DNA from 2 places in the Ornithinibacillus salinisoli genome. Region 2 is predicted to be linked to the other one. Evidence: riboswitches for the same ligand, from Rfam matches in the RefSeq annotation. Region 2 holds a riboswitch; the other holds the start of a gene.
The links. Region 2 has a riboswitch for cobalamin ahead of ACFSTA_RS13100 (DUF4430 domain-containing protein). Riboswitches for the same ligand answer to the same signal wherever they lie in the genome.
Positions count from the first base shown of each region.

Region 1: linked by a shared signal. The riboswitch ahead of ACFSTA_RS04795 (ribonucleoside-diphosphate reductase subunit alpha) and the one ahead of ACFSTA_RS13100 (DUF4430 domain-containing protein) in region 2 are both predicted to bind cobalamin.

Region 1 covers NZ_JBHUMI010000008.1:231,287-237,560, reverse strand. The annotation lists gene ACFSTA_RS04800 (flavodoxin) at 1-420, opposite strand, end outside; gene ACFSTA_RS04805 (ribonucleotide-diphosphate reductase subunit beta) at 1-5, opposite strand, end outside; gene ACFSTA_RS04795 (ribonucleoside-diphosphate reductase subunit alpha) at 417-2,651, opposite strand; cobalamin riboswitch at 2,779-2,966, opposite strand; gene ACFSTA_RS04790 (MerR family transcriptional regulator) at 3,054-4,094, opposite strand; gene gdhA (NADP-specific glutamate dehydrogenase) at 4,379-5,755, shown strand; gene ACFSTA_RS04780 (NAD-dependent deacylase) at 5,794-6,274, shown strand, end outside.
Region 2 covers NZ_JBHUMI010000016.1:476,141-482,414, forward strand. The annotation lists gene ACFSTA_RS13090 (response regulator transcription factor) at 1-381, shown strand, start outside; gene ACFSTA_RS13095 (ATP-binding protein) at 381-2,147, shown strand; cobalamin riboswitch at 2,191-2,367, shown strand; gene ACFSTA_RS13100 (DUF4430 domain-containing protein) at 2,502-2,900, shown strand; gene ACFSTA_RS13105 (ECF transporter S component) at 2,907-3,404, shown strand; gene ACFSTA_RS13110 (ferredoxin) at 3,956-4,213, opposite strand; gene ACFSTA_RS13115 (helix-turn-helix domain-containing protein) at 4,338-5,396, shown strand; gene ACFSTA_RS13120 (RecQ family ATP-dependent DNA helicase) at 5,406-6,274, shown strand, end outside.

The sequences.
Region 1 (6,274 bases), on a different contig from region 2:
GACATTGTTTGTTACTCCCTCCACCCATTGATCAATTAATTGTTCTTGATATCCTCTTGGGGATTGTTCAATTTTCAATCCTGTCCACCTACTATTGTAAAATTGCACGAGCTTGTCGACCGCTTTACAAAATAACTCGTCCCCCCCGAATTGGGTGTCTCCTGTACCAAAAACAGCAACATTATTAGGTTTATATCCTATTTCCCATACAAAATCTTTTACTTCACTTGGTGTCGCTCCCATTTCCCATGTAAAAGTTCCAATAAATAAAAAGTCGTAAGCCCCCGTATCAATGGGAGGATCAACCCCAATACGATGCAGGTCAACCTCCAGACCTTCCTTCTCTAATTTTGCAGCAATACGTTCCCCAACTTCCATCGTATTTCCACTATATGACAAATAAGCTACTACTGCTCTCAACTTGAACACCACTCACATTCTTCTATGTCGCTAGAAGTTGATCGAACATAATAAGTTGTTTTTAGCCCCTCTTTCCATGCCAATAAATGCAAGTCAAGAAGAACAGATGCCCGTATGGTATTCGGGACATAGAAATTGAATGATAGACTCTGATCGATATGTTTTTGCCGTGCTGCATTTTGCTTAACAGACCATCTTTGATCAACGATATACGCAGACCTTCGATACACATCATATGTTTGATGATTGATGTCTGGTGGTGTAGTAGGAATTTTAAAATCTTTTTTCTCTTCGTTGTAGAATACTTTAAAAATAGGATCGATACTAGCTGTCGAACCAGCTATCATTGCAGTTGTTGAATTTGGCGCAACTGCCATCAAATACCCATTACGTATCCCATACTTTCGTACATCTTGTTGGAGCGATGTCCACTTCTCATCTGTGTATCCCTTTTCTTCGAAGTAAGCACCAGTACTCCATTTACTGTCTTCAAATGCAGGATAAGCAGCTTTTTCTTTACTCAATTCCATACTATTTTTTATAGTTAAATATGCGATGTTTTCATATAATTCATCTGCGAATGTCACTGCTTCCTGAGACTCCCAACGAATGTTATTTAGCGCCAATAAATGATGCCATCCAAAGGTACCTAATCCTATCGCTCGATATTTTTGATTGGTTAGCTGTGTTTGCTTTATTGGTAATGTGTTAATATCGATTACATTATCAAGCATACGAACTTGAATTTTAATTAAACGATCTAACACTTGATCTGGGACAGCTTTTCCTAAATTAATCGAACTTAAATTACATACAACATAATCTCCAGTTTTATATTTCTTAACTATAGTGTTTTCATTTTCGATATATTCTTCGATAAATTCGGTAGGCGACTGATTTTGTGTAATTTCCGTACAAAGATTGGAGCAATATATCATACCATTTTGCGAGTTACTATTTTGACGATTTACTTCATCTCGGTAAAACATAAATGGTGTACCTGATTCGAGTTGAGACTTCATAATTCGTTTCATAATTTCAATAGCAGGTACTTTTTTCTTCGTTAATTCCTCCGATGCAATACATTCCTGATACCTCAGGCGCCATTCCCCGTCACTTTTCTCTTCATCATAAAAATCCTCCAACGAATACCCCATTACTTGTCGAACTTCGTGGGGGTCAAATAAATACCAATCACCACGGTTTTCTACTTGCTCCATAAAGTAATCTGGCAAGCAAACCCCGGTAAAAATATCGTGAGCCCGCATCCGTTCATCCCCATTATTTAGTTTTAAATCGAGGAAGGATTCAATATCCAAGTGCCATACATCCAAATAAATGGCTATGGCACCCTTTCTTGTCCCAAGCTGGTCGACATTAACGGCAGTATTATTTAACTGCTTAATCCATGGAACGACGCCACTAGACATGCCTTTAAATCCTTTAATAGAACTACCTCTTGCTCTAATTTTTCCCATGTAGACACCAATTCCGCCACCGTTTTTAGATAGCTTTGCTATGTCGGTATTACTGTCGTAAATAGATTGTAAGCTATCATCAACCGTATCAATAAAACAGCTTGATAATTGGCCATGCGTTTTGCCTGCATTCGTTAATGTCGGTGTTGCTACAGTCATATATAGATTACTTAGTGCCCAATATGCCTCTGTTACTAAATTCAGTCGCTTAGCACGGTCTTCATCCTGCATTAGATGCATGGCAATAATCATCCACCGTTCTTGCGGTAACTCATATGTATTTTTTTCGTGGTCTGTTGCTAAGTATCTGGTTGCTAAGGTATATAAGCCTAAATAATTAAATAGCAAGTCTCGATTTGAAACCATTTGCTTTTCTAAAAAATCTATATCACTCTTAGAGTATTTCAATAATAAATCCTTCGTATAAATACCTTTATGTGTTAATCGTTCTATTAATTGATAAAAATATCCATAACCCAATTTGGGATCGTTATTCCTGGTCATTCCTGCTTGACGATATAGCTCCTGTAAATATATTCGACTAGCAACGTAAGTCCAGTTTGGAGTTGCTTCATCAATGTTCTCTAATGCATTTTTCACTAAAATATCTGTTGCTCTTTCCCAGGACATTTCTGGACTAATCGCTTGTAAAGACTTTTCTTTATAAGCTTTCATATCTAAATTAAATTCTTGTGCTACTTGATCAACCAAACCGCAGACGTGTTCATGGATCATTGAAGTATCTGTAATCATCGTATTTCCTCCATTTTTCATTGATAATATATAAAAAGCCGTTCACTCTTGTTGGAGGAACGGCTTAAAACGACAGAAATGAAAACATAGAATCTCTATCGTTCCACCTTCTCTCACCCCGGAGAAATGAAACTACTAAGCTATGGCAGGTCTCCTGACTTGTGTTTCTCCCTACTAAAGACCTTCCCATATCATAATCGATGCTGATACAGTGGTTTCCTCGTTCGTCCACACTTACAGTTGCGGGGGCAGTTCTAGATTCTAACTAGATTCCCTTTTAAGACAACTCGTGTCACCTTAACTTGTTGATACTATATATAGTATGTTTTGTATTTTATTAACTCAATATGTTGTATATAATGCTATCATAGATTGATAGCGGATGCAATAAGGAATAGAAAATTATTTATGACGTCTTGCATAGATCATACCTAAAATCCTATTAAACTGGTAACTTTCAATTTGATAACCACAGTTAGAAAACCAATTTGTTAACAAGGATCGATCAGCATAATATTCATCTGCAATACATTCGATCGCGATTTGGTTGCCTACCGCTTGAAAGTCTGCAATCACCTTTTCACGATGTACTTTATCTGTAAACATGAGATCTGCGATACAAATTTGTCCATTTGGTTTTAATACTCTTGTCATTTCCTCTAGTGCTATGACTTTTTCCTCATCAGGTAAATGATGTAATGCATAGCTTGATACGACGGCATCTACGGAATGGTCCAAGATCGGAAGCGCAAGAAAATGTCCCTTTCGTGTTTCTATTTGTGGATGTTTCTCCTTACACTTTTCAAGCATTTTTTCAGATTGATCAACACCAATCACTTTGATACCATCTTGTAAAAACTTTGAACCAAGGTTACCTGTTCCAATTCCAATATCTAAACATGTATTCCCAGGCTGTAATGATGTTTTTTCGACTATTCTTGCGAGTGCTTGATCATAACCCTCATGTACATTGAAAGAGAATCCTTGTTTTTTTATATTTTCATCATAGTCTGATGCCTGTTGATCAAAATTCCAACGATCAGTCCAATTTTTACGGATCGATTTTAAATTCTTAAGATGTTGCGCCAAAGCATAAAAGTCTTTTGGTAAATAGGAATCTTCCGTTGTCCGATCAACCATTTCGTCAATTGTCTCAATCATATCTCTCATCTCAATCCATTTTTCATATAAAGCAGACCGCTGGATATTCAGATACTGTTGGATACTCATACTAGGATCTTCTAAAAGAACTTTGATCTCATTAACTGGAAAGCCTACTTCTCGCAATGCAAGTATCGTACTTAATCGGAGCAAGTCTTTTTCCGTAAAATATCGATAGTCATTTTCCTCATCTTTTTTTGGTGATATCAGCCCCTTTTCCTCATAAAAACGTATGGACCGTGCTGTTGTATTTAGCTTTTCAGCTACTTCTTTAATTAGCATGTCATGTTCAACTCCTTTCACTTACTATAAATGTTCACGTTACGTAAAGGTAAAGGGCAATATAAAAGAAAATTAGTTATCATGCATTATACATTAATAAACATGTTAAATACTGTTCAAAATAACAGGAGAAACTCTATCCATTTTATCGTAACCTGGAAATAGAGAAACAAATTTGTAACAAAATTTTCATGAGCGTTTCACTTCAATTTTGATTGTTGTTTGATATAATTTATACCTAGTCTTAATATCTAGTACTTATATTGCATATACAGGAGGACACCATGAGTTTACTTACAGAGACCAATACTTCCGTTGAAGTTCAAAATTATATCGATAGTGTGTTTAATAAAGTGAAGGAAAAAGATCCTAACCAGGAAGAATTTCACCAAGCAGTATATGTGATTTTCAAATCAATAAAACCGGTTCTGGTGAAGAATCCACATTATATACATCATAATATTTTAGAACGAATCGTTGAGCCAGAACGATTAATAACATTTCGTGTACCATGGGTAGACGATCAGGGCAATATTCAAGTTAACCGAGGGTACCGCGTACAATTCAACAGCGCTATTGGGCCCTATAAAGGTGGCTTACGTTTTCATCCATCTGTTAACACGAGTATAATCAAATTTCTCGGGTTTGAACAAATTTTTAAAAACGCTCTAACTGGACAGCCAATTGGTGGCGGAAAAGGTGGTGCTGACTTCGATCCAAAAGGAAAATCTGACGGAGAAATTATGCGATTTTGCCAAAGCTATATGATGGAGTTAGCGAATCATATTGGACCAGATACAGATGTACCAGCAGGTGATATTGGTGTTGGTGCTAGAGAGATTGGCTATATGTTTGGTCAATATAAAAAAATAAAGAGAAGTTTTGAGGCTGGTGTTTTAACAGGGAAAGGACTTCTTTATGGTGGTAGTTTAGCTCGTAAGGAAGCAACAGGTTATGGTGCCATTTATTTTGTAAAAGAAATGCTCAATGACCAAGGACAATCGATAGCTGGTAAAAATGTTGTTATATCAGGATCGGGTAATGTTTCTATTTATGCGATAGAAAAGGCCATGGAATTAGGCGCAAACGTTATCGCCTGCAGTGATTCCGGAGGTTATATTTATGATCCAGATGGCATTAATTTGGATACAGTCAAACAATTAAAAGAAGTACAGAGAAGAAGAATAAGTGAATATGCGCTCATCCATCCAAGTGCAACATATATGGAAGGAAGTTCAGGTATTTGGTCCATTCCATGTGATATCGCCTTACCATGTGCAACCCAAAATGAATTAGACGGAAAAGCCGCGAAAACGTTAGTTGAAAATGGTGTAAAAATAGTCGCTGAAGGGGCAAATATGCCTTCAACAGCTGATGCAATTGCACTGTTTCTAGAAAGCAACATCCTCTTCGGACCAGCCAAAGCAGTGAATGCTGGAGGTGTAGCCGTTTCAGCTCTAGAAATGGGACAAAATAGTTCTCGGATGGCCTGGACTTTTGAAGAGGTTGATAAGAAATTACAGCAAATTATGAAAGACATTTATCAAAACAGTGTTCAAGCTGCAGAAGCTTACCATAAACCAGGAAACTTAATATCTGGAGCAAGTATCGCTGGATTTACGAAAGTAGCAGACGCCATGATTGAGCAAGGTGTCATCTAGTTTTGTAGCAGAATAAAATATAAGGTGTGGTTTTCGTTATGGATGAAATTGTAAATCTTATGAAGGAATCTAATCATGTAATAGTTTTTACTGGAGCAGGTATGTCAACAGAAAGCGGACTTCCTGATTTCCGTTCCAAAAATCGTGGGCTATGGGAGAAGTTCAATCCAGATGAGCTTGCAAATGTACAGGCATTAGAGCAAAACCCACAGGAATTTATTGAGTTTTACCAATTCCGCTTAAATGAAATTCATGCTTACAAGCCACATGAAGGACATTTCATATTAGCTAATTGGGAAAAACAAAATAGGATTCAAGGAATCATCACACAAAATGTTGATGGATTTCACCACGATGCAGGAAGCAAGAATGTAATGGAACTTCATGGTACATTTCATAAGATTTACTGTCACATCTGTGGCAAGAACCATAATCGCCTGGCGTACTTAAAAGGAAATGGATATTGTGCTGCGTGTGGAGGTCCTATCCGGCCAGGTATCGTGTTATTTGGAGAAATGT
Region 2 (6,274 bases):
TTACGGGTGAAGGCAATACTTAGAAGGTCAACTGCAACATCTTATAATGAAGCAGATGCACAAACGAAGAATTTACTTGTATTTCCTCATCTAACAATTGACCATGATGCACACCGTGTCACTGCAGATGGCGTTGAGGTGAGTCTAACACCGAAGGAGTACGAATTGCTTTGCTTCTTAGCAAAGGCTCCTGATAAAGTATTTAACCGTGAGCATTTGTTAAAAGAAGTATGGCAATATGAATTTTTTGGGGATTTACGTACTGTGGATACACATGTGAAACGGTTACGTGAAAAGCTTAATAATGTGTCCAAACAAGCCGCAAAAATGATCGTAACTGTTTGGGGAGTAGGATATAAATTTGAGGTAGATGATGTATAATGTTTTGGCGTAGTGTAGTAGGGAAACTAGCAATAACAATTCTTTTGCTAGTTTCTTTTGTATTATTTATATTAACAGTTTTACTATTAGAGTTTTTTGAGAACTTTCATATTCAAGAAGCCGAGAATGATATGATGCAAACTGCAACAAAGGTTTCGGTTATGGTTGAAAATCATGAGGATAAATCATTGATATATGAGACGACAGAAAGGGTAAAAGATACAGCAAGTCAGGTTGTAATTGCCTTTCCAGATGGCTCAATTTGGTTTTCATCAAGTAGTGAAGCGAGTTTAGCTTATTTGAATGAAAAATGGTTAAACGAAGAAGGGTATATACAGCAAGTTTTATCAAACAAACAAAAAGTTCAGGAACAAATTGATATACCTGAAAGTGAACAAGGAGCCATTGTAGTTGGTCATCCGATTGATAATGAGAATGCAGCAGTATTCGTTTATCAGTCTTTAGAGGTTGTGGATCAGACAAAAGCGGAAACAACTAAAATCATCTTTTTAGCAGCTGGAATAGCCATTGTCTTAACTACTATATTTGCTTTTTTCCTGTCAACAAGAATAACTTCTCCTTTAATAAAAATGCGAGAAGCTGCACTAGATTTAACAAGAGGAGAATTCAATACAAAGGTTCCAATATTAACTTATGATGAAATAGGCGAGTTAGCGATGGCATTCAATCGTATGGGTAGACAATTGAAATTCCATATTAACGCACTACATCAGGAAAAGGAACAGTTATCTAGTATAGTTCGTTCCATGGCAGATGGTGTTGTAACCTTAAGTCGTAATGGCGAAATGATTGTAATTAACCCTCCAGCTGAACGATTTTTAGAAGATTGGTATTTCGAGAAGAATGAAGCGGGTAATGGGAAGGATCGAAAGTTACCGTCTGAATTAAATAGTATTCTGCAAGATGTAATACAAGGTGAAAAAGAAATTTTAGAAGAGATTAGTCTCCAAGGTAGAAGTTATGTCATGATAATGACTCCACTCTACGATCAATCTTATGTACGAGGGGCAGTTGCGGTTATTCGTGACATGACAGAAGAGCGTCGATTGGATAAGTTGAGAAAAGATTTTATTGCAAACGTTTCTCATGAGCTGAGAACACCGATTTCGATGCTTCAAGGATACAGTGAGGCAATTGTTGATGATATTGCTGAGAGCAAGGAAGAGAAAAATGAACTGGCACAAATCATATACGAGGAGTCATTGCGATTAAGTCGACTTGTTAATGAACTATTAGATCTTGCGCGAATGGAAGCTGGTCATATTCAATTAAGTAAAACAACCGTAGATGTGGAACCATACGTTTCTCGGATTATTAGAAAATTTAAAGGAATAGCAGAAGATAATAATGTAAGACTTGAACTGGATAAGAATATTCAATTCTCTACTGTCGTTTGTGACCCAGATAGAATAGAGCAGGTTTTTACTAACTTAATCGACAATGCAATCCGTCATACAGATGAAGGAGGATTTGTGAAAGTATCCATCGATATTACAAGTTCTGAATGTAGTGTATCTGTAAATGATAGTGGAAGTGGTATTCCGGAAGAGGATTTACCATTTGTATTTGAAAGGTTTTATAAAGCCGATAAATCTCGTACAAGGAATAAAAAGCAAAAAGGAACGGGACTCGGTTTAGCAATAGCAAAGAATATTATCGATGCGCATCACGGTAAAATTACGGTAAATAGTAAATTAAATGTAGGTACAACCTTTAATTTCAAATTGCCAAATGATGCAAGCTAATTTGTGTTTTGTGTTAAGTATGATAAGATAATTTATAGAATTGAATACAGTATTAGATAATGGTGATTTACTTAATAGGGAATCTAGTGAAAATCTAGAACTGTCCTCGCAACTGTAAGTGAATACGAAATAAGCAATACCACTATATGTTACATATGGGAAGGGCTTAGAGTAGGTTAAGTTCATAAGTCAGTAGACCTGCCAATATCTAAATGTGTCAATGATCCCGGGGATAGGACTATTGAGGCGACCGAACAACATTATATTTGTGTCGATTGTCTAATGCTAACTCTATCATTGAGTTAGCTTTTTTAGTACTTGAATCCTTAATCGAAATATATAGGAGGATGGAATATGAGTAAGTGGGTTTTACGAATTGCTACATTACTTTTCGTGCTTGGTTTTGTAGCTGGATGTGGAAATGAGAATCCCAGTGGAGACAACGGAGATGCTAATGTCGCTGACGGAGAAGAGTCAGTTGAAATTTTAATTTCCAAAGATGAAGGTGCAGAAGTCATTACTAAGGAAGAAATATCCATTGAGGAAGGTGATATTCTTATGGAAGTAATGAAAGAACACTTTGATGTTGAGGAAGATGGTGGATTTATAACTTCGATTGAAGGTATCTCACCTGAAGAAGGCGAACAAAAAGCTTGGATGTATTTTATTAATGGTGAGAGTGCATCAGTTGGTGCAAATGAGTATGAATTAACACCAGGAGAAGAAATTAATTTTGATTTGCAAGCGTGGTAATTTGAAGTGAACACATACAAGTTAACATTACTTGCTTTGTTAGCTGCAATCGCGGTTGTTGGGAGAATTACCCTATCATTTGTTCCAAATATTCAACCAGTTACATCCATGGTTATTATATGCGGTATAATACTTGGTCCTGTTGCAGCAGTACTATTAGGGTTACTTACTACTTTTTTATCAAATATGTTACTTGGTATGGGAATTTGGACAATTTGGCAAATTGTATCATGGGCGATCATTGGGATTGTTAGTGGGTTAATAGGTAAAACGAAAAAAAGTATTCCATTATATGGTATCGTGTTATTTTCAATACTAAGTGGTTATTTTTACGGTTTCGTCATATCTTTGACCCAATATCAAATTACAGGTAAGTTTTTACCTTATTATCTAGCAGGGTTACCATATGATACATATCATGCTATTGGAAATGCATTTTTTATTACGATGATTTATCCAGTCTTAACTTATTTCATGAAAAAATATGCTAATGATCATTTTTGAACACAATGATGCTAGAACATAACTAAAACTTTCCACAGGGAACGCGAAGAGGCAAAGAGGATACATGGATAGGAGAAGTATGGAAACGGACAATGCTTCCCTTATTTGTGACCAAATTGGGTAATAAAGGGGGGGAAGGACATCTGTTCCGTTATTAACCGGAATGACAGATATTCTGGTACGAATTAGAGCAAATAACGTACTTGATGTCCGATTACATTGTCAAATGAGATTATTTTACGAAATAACGTACGCCATGTCCGCTCCGCTAAACCCCTACTCCAAGCGAAGACGATAAGACCCAAAGAAGCGAGGGAACTACTTGCGTAAACCTCTTTTTCCCTTGCGTCGTGGAATCCTAGTGCGAAGCATTACTAGAAGATGCAGGCGCAATTGTTTAGCACTATGCTTCGCATTTTATATATGATTAGCAACAAAGTATACGAAAACACTCTCAAAGAAAAATCCTAACTAATTCGAATTGAATTAGTTAGGATTTTTCTTTGACTAAAACACTTTTGTCACAGCCTCTTTGTGTTATAATTTAATTATTATTTTTCTTCAAATTTCAATGGATCACCATGAAATGGTTTTTCTGATATTTTTAGAGAATCACTGGGACATCCTTCAAAAGCATCTATCACATCTTCTTGAAGAGATTCTGGAATATTTTTATTTCCTTGGTTATTATCAATAACAACGTATGCGAGACCCTCATCATCGTAATCATATATTTCTGGTGCTGCTGCACCACATGCACCACATGCAATACAAGTATCTTTATCGATAATCGTATAGTTAACAGTCAACGAAAAGCCTCCTAGTAAATAAATTCCTCATAGTTATTGTAAATCGGTATGATTAACATTTCAATAGACAATATCATGGTATCATATAATTAAGTTATTTAGAGAGTTAGAGGTGATATTAATTGTGTATATAGAATTTTTTATTCTAAAAAGTGGATTACATTTGCAAGGGGAACGCACAATCTCTGGAATCTATCATTTGTTGAAAGGAAAAAAATCGATACAGTCTATACACGATGCAAGGATGTTCCAAATAGAGAAAGTATATGGTTTATATCCTAACTTACATAAAGAATTTTTTGATAAGAAAGTCAAAGAGTTAAATAAAAACGAATTGATATCATTTGAGACAAATTCGGAAGAAATATTTCGCCTTACAAATGCTGGAAAACAATGGTTAAATCAACATGACAACATAATACCTTATTCTTACTTTAATGGTCTGAAATACAGTAGCATAAGTCCCATCTTTTATGAACGCTTATTATTACTAATTCAAACTTTAACGAATAGTAATAAGAAAAACTTTTCATTTATTCCCATCGTTGATAAAGTAGCAGTTACAAGTTGGGTAAAAAATTATTATCGAAAAACGAAGAGGGATAATCAAACATTGTTGCATCATTTATACCATGATATTTCTTCTATTTTACAACAAATAAAACCGACAGAAGCAGCCATATTTGTTGATCGTTTAACTGGGTACAAATATTACGGAATGAGTATTGATCAGCTTGCCAATAAGTATAGCCTAGAGCCTGAAGATATTAGACTTTTGCTAGTAGGTATTATACATCAGATGTTACAAAGAATTGACAATAATAAAGATAACTACCGTATTTTACCGTTGTTGCTTACTGATTTGTCAGGAAATCATCTCATTACAAATACAGCAAAAAGAACGAAACAACTTTTAGATAGAAATTACAGCATTGACCATATAGCAAGGATACGAGGCTTGAAGGAAAATACCATACAGGATCATATCGTCGAAATTGCACTATATGATACTGATTTTCCAATTTATAATTATGTAGATAAGAAGGTCGAGAAAGAGATCGTAGCAGCTATAACACAATTAAAGTCATTTAAATTAAGAGAAATTAAACATGCGGTTCACGAAAATATAAGCTATTTTCAAATTCGGCTTGTATTATCGCAAACCGAATACCAACTAAAATAGGGGTATAAAATGATTGAAGAAATGAATTTAGAGCAGCAATTACTAAGGTATTTTAACTATTCATCATTTCGAAGTGGCCAAAAAGAAATAATTAAAGATGTCCTTAGCCAGAAAGATATATTAGGTGTATTGCCTACAGGATCTGGCAAATCAATATGTTATCAACTACCTGCAACATTACTTGATGGAGTTACTATCGTTGTTTCACCTTTGATTTCATTAATGGAGGATCAAGTAAAACAACTAAGGGCAACAAATTTTAAAGAGGTAGTTGCCATTAATAGTTTTTTAGAGCCTACAATCAGAAATAAAGTTATCCAACATATTAATCAATATAAATTAGTATATGTTTCACCCGAACTATTACAGCAAAAAGAATTGATTAATCGATTGAAAAAAATTAATATAAGTTTATTTGTTATTGATGAAGCACATTGTATTTCACAATGGGGGCATGAGTTTCGTCCTGATTATTTGAAGTTAAAACAGGTTATAAAGGAATTAGGCAGTCCAACAATTTTAGCGCTAAGTGCTACAGCTACCAAAACGGTACAAGAGGATATTTTGAAAGTATTAGATAAACCAAATATTGTGAAGCATATCTATCCAATGGATCGTAATAATATTACCTTGACCGTAAAAGAGGTAGTGGATAACCAGGAAAAAATAGAAGTTATATTAAATGTCCTATCTACATATCGTGTGCCGACATTAATTTACTTTTCAAGTAGGCAAGTAGCAGAACAAGTCTCAAGTATTTTATCGCATAAGATTCCCACTCTTCGGATTGCTTTTTATCATGGTGGAATGGAACAAATCGATAGAATCACCATTCAACAACAATTTATGAGTGACCAACTTGATGTAATTTGTTGTAC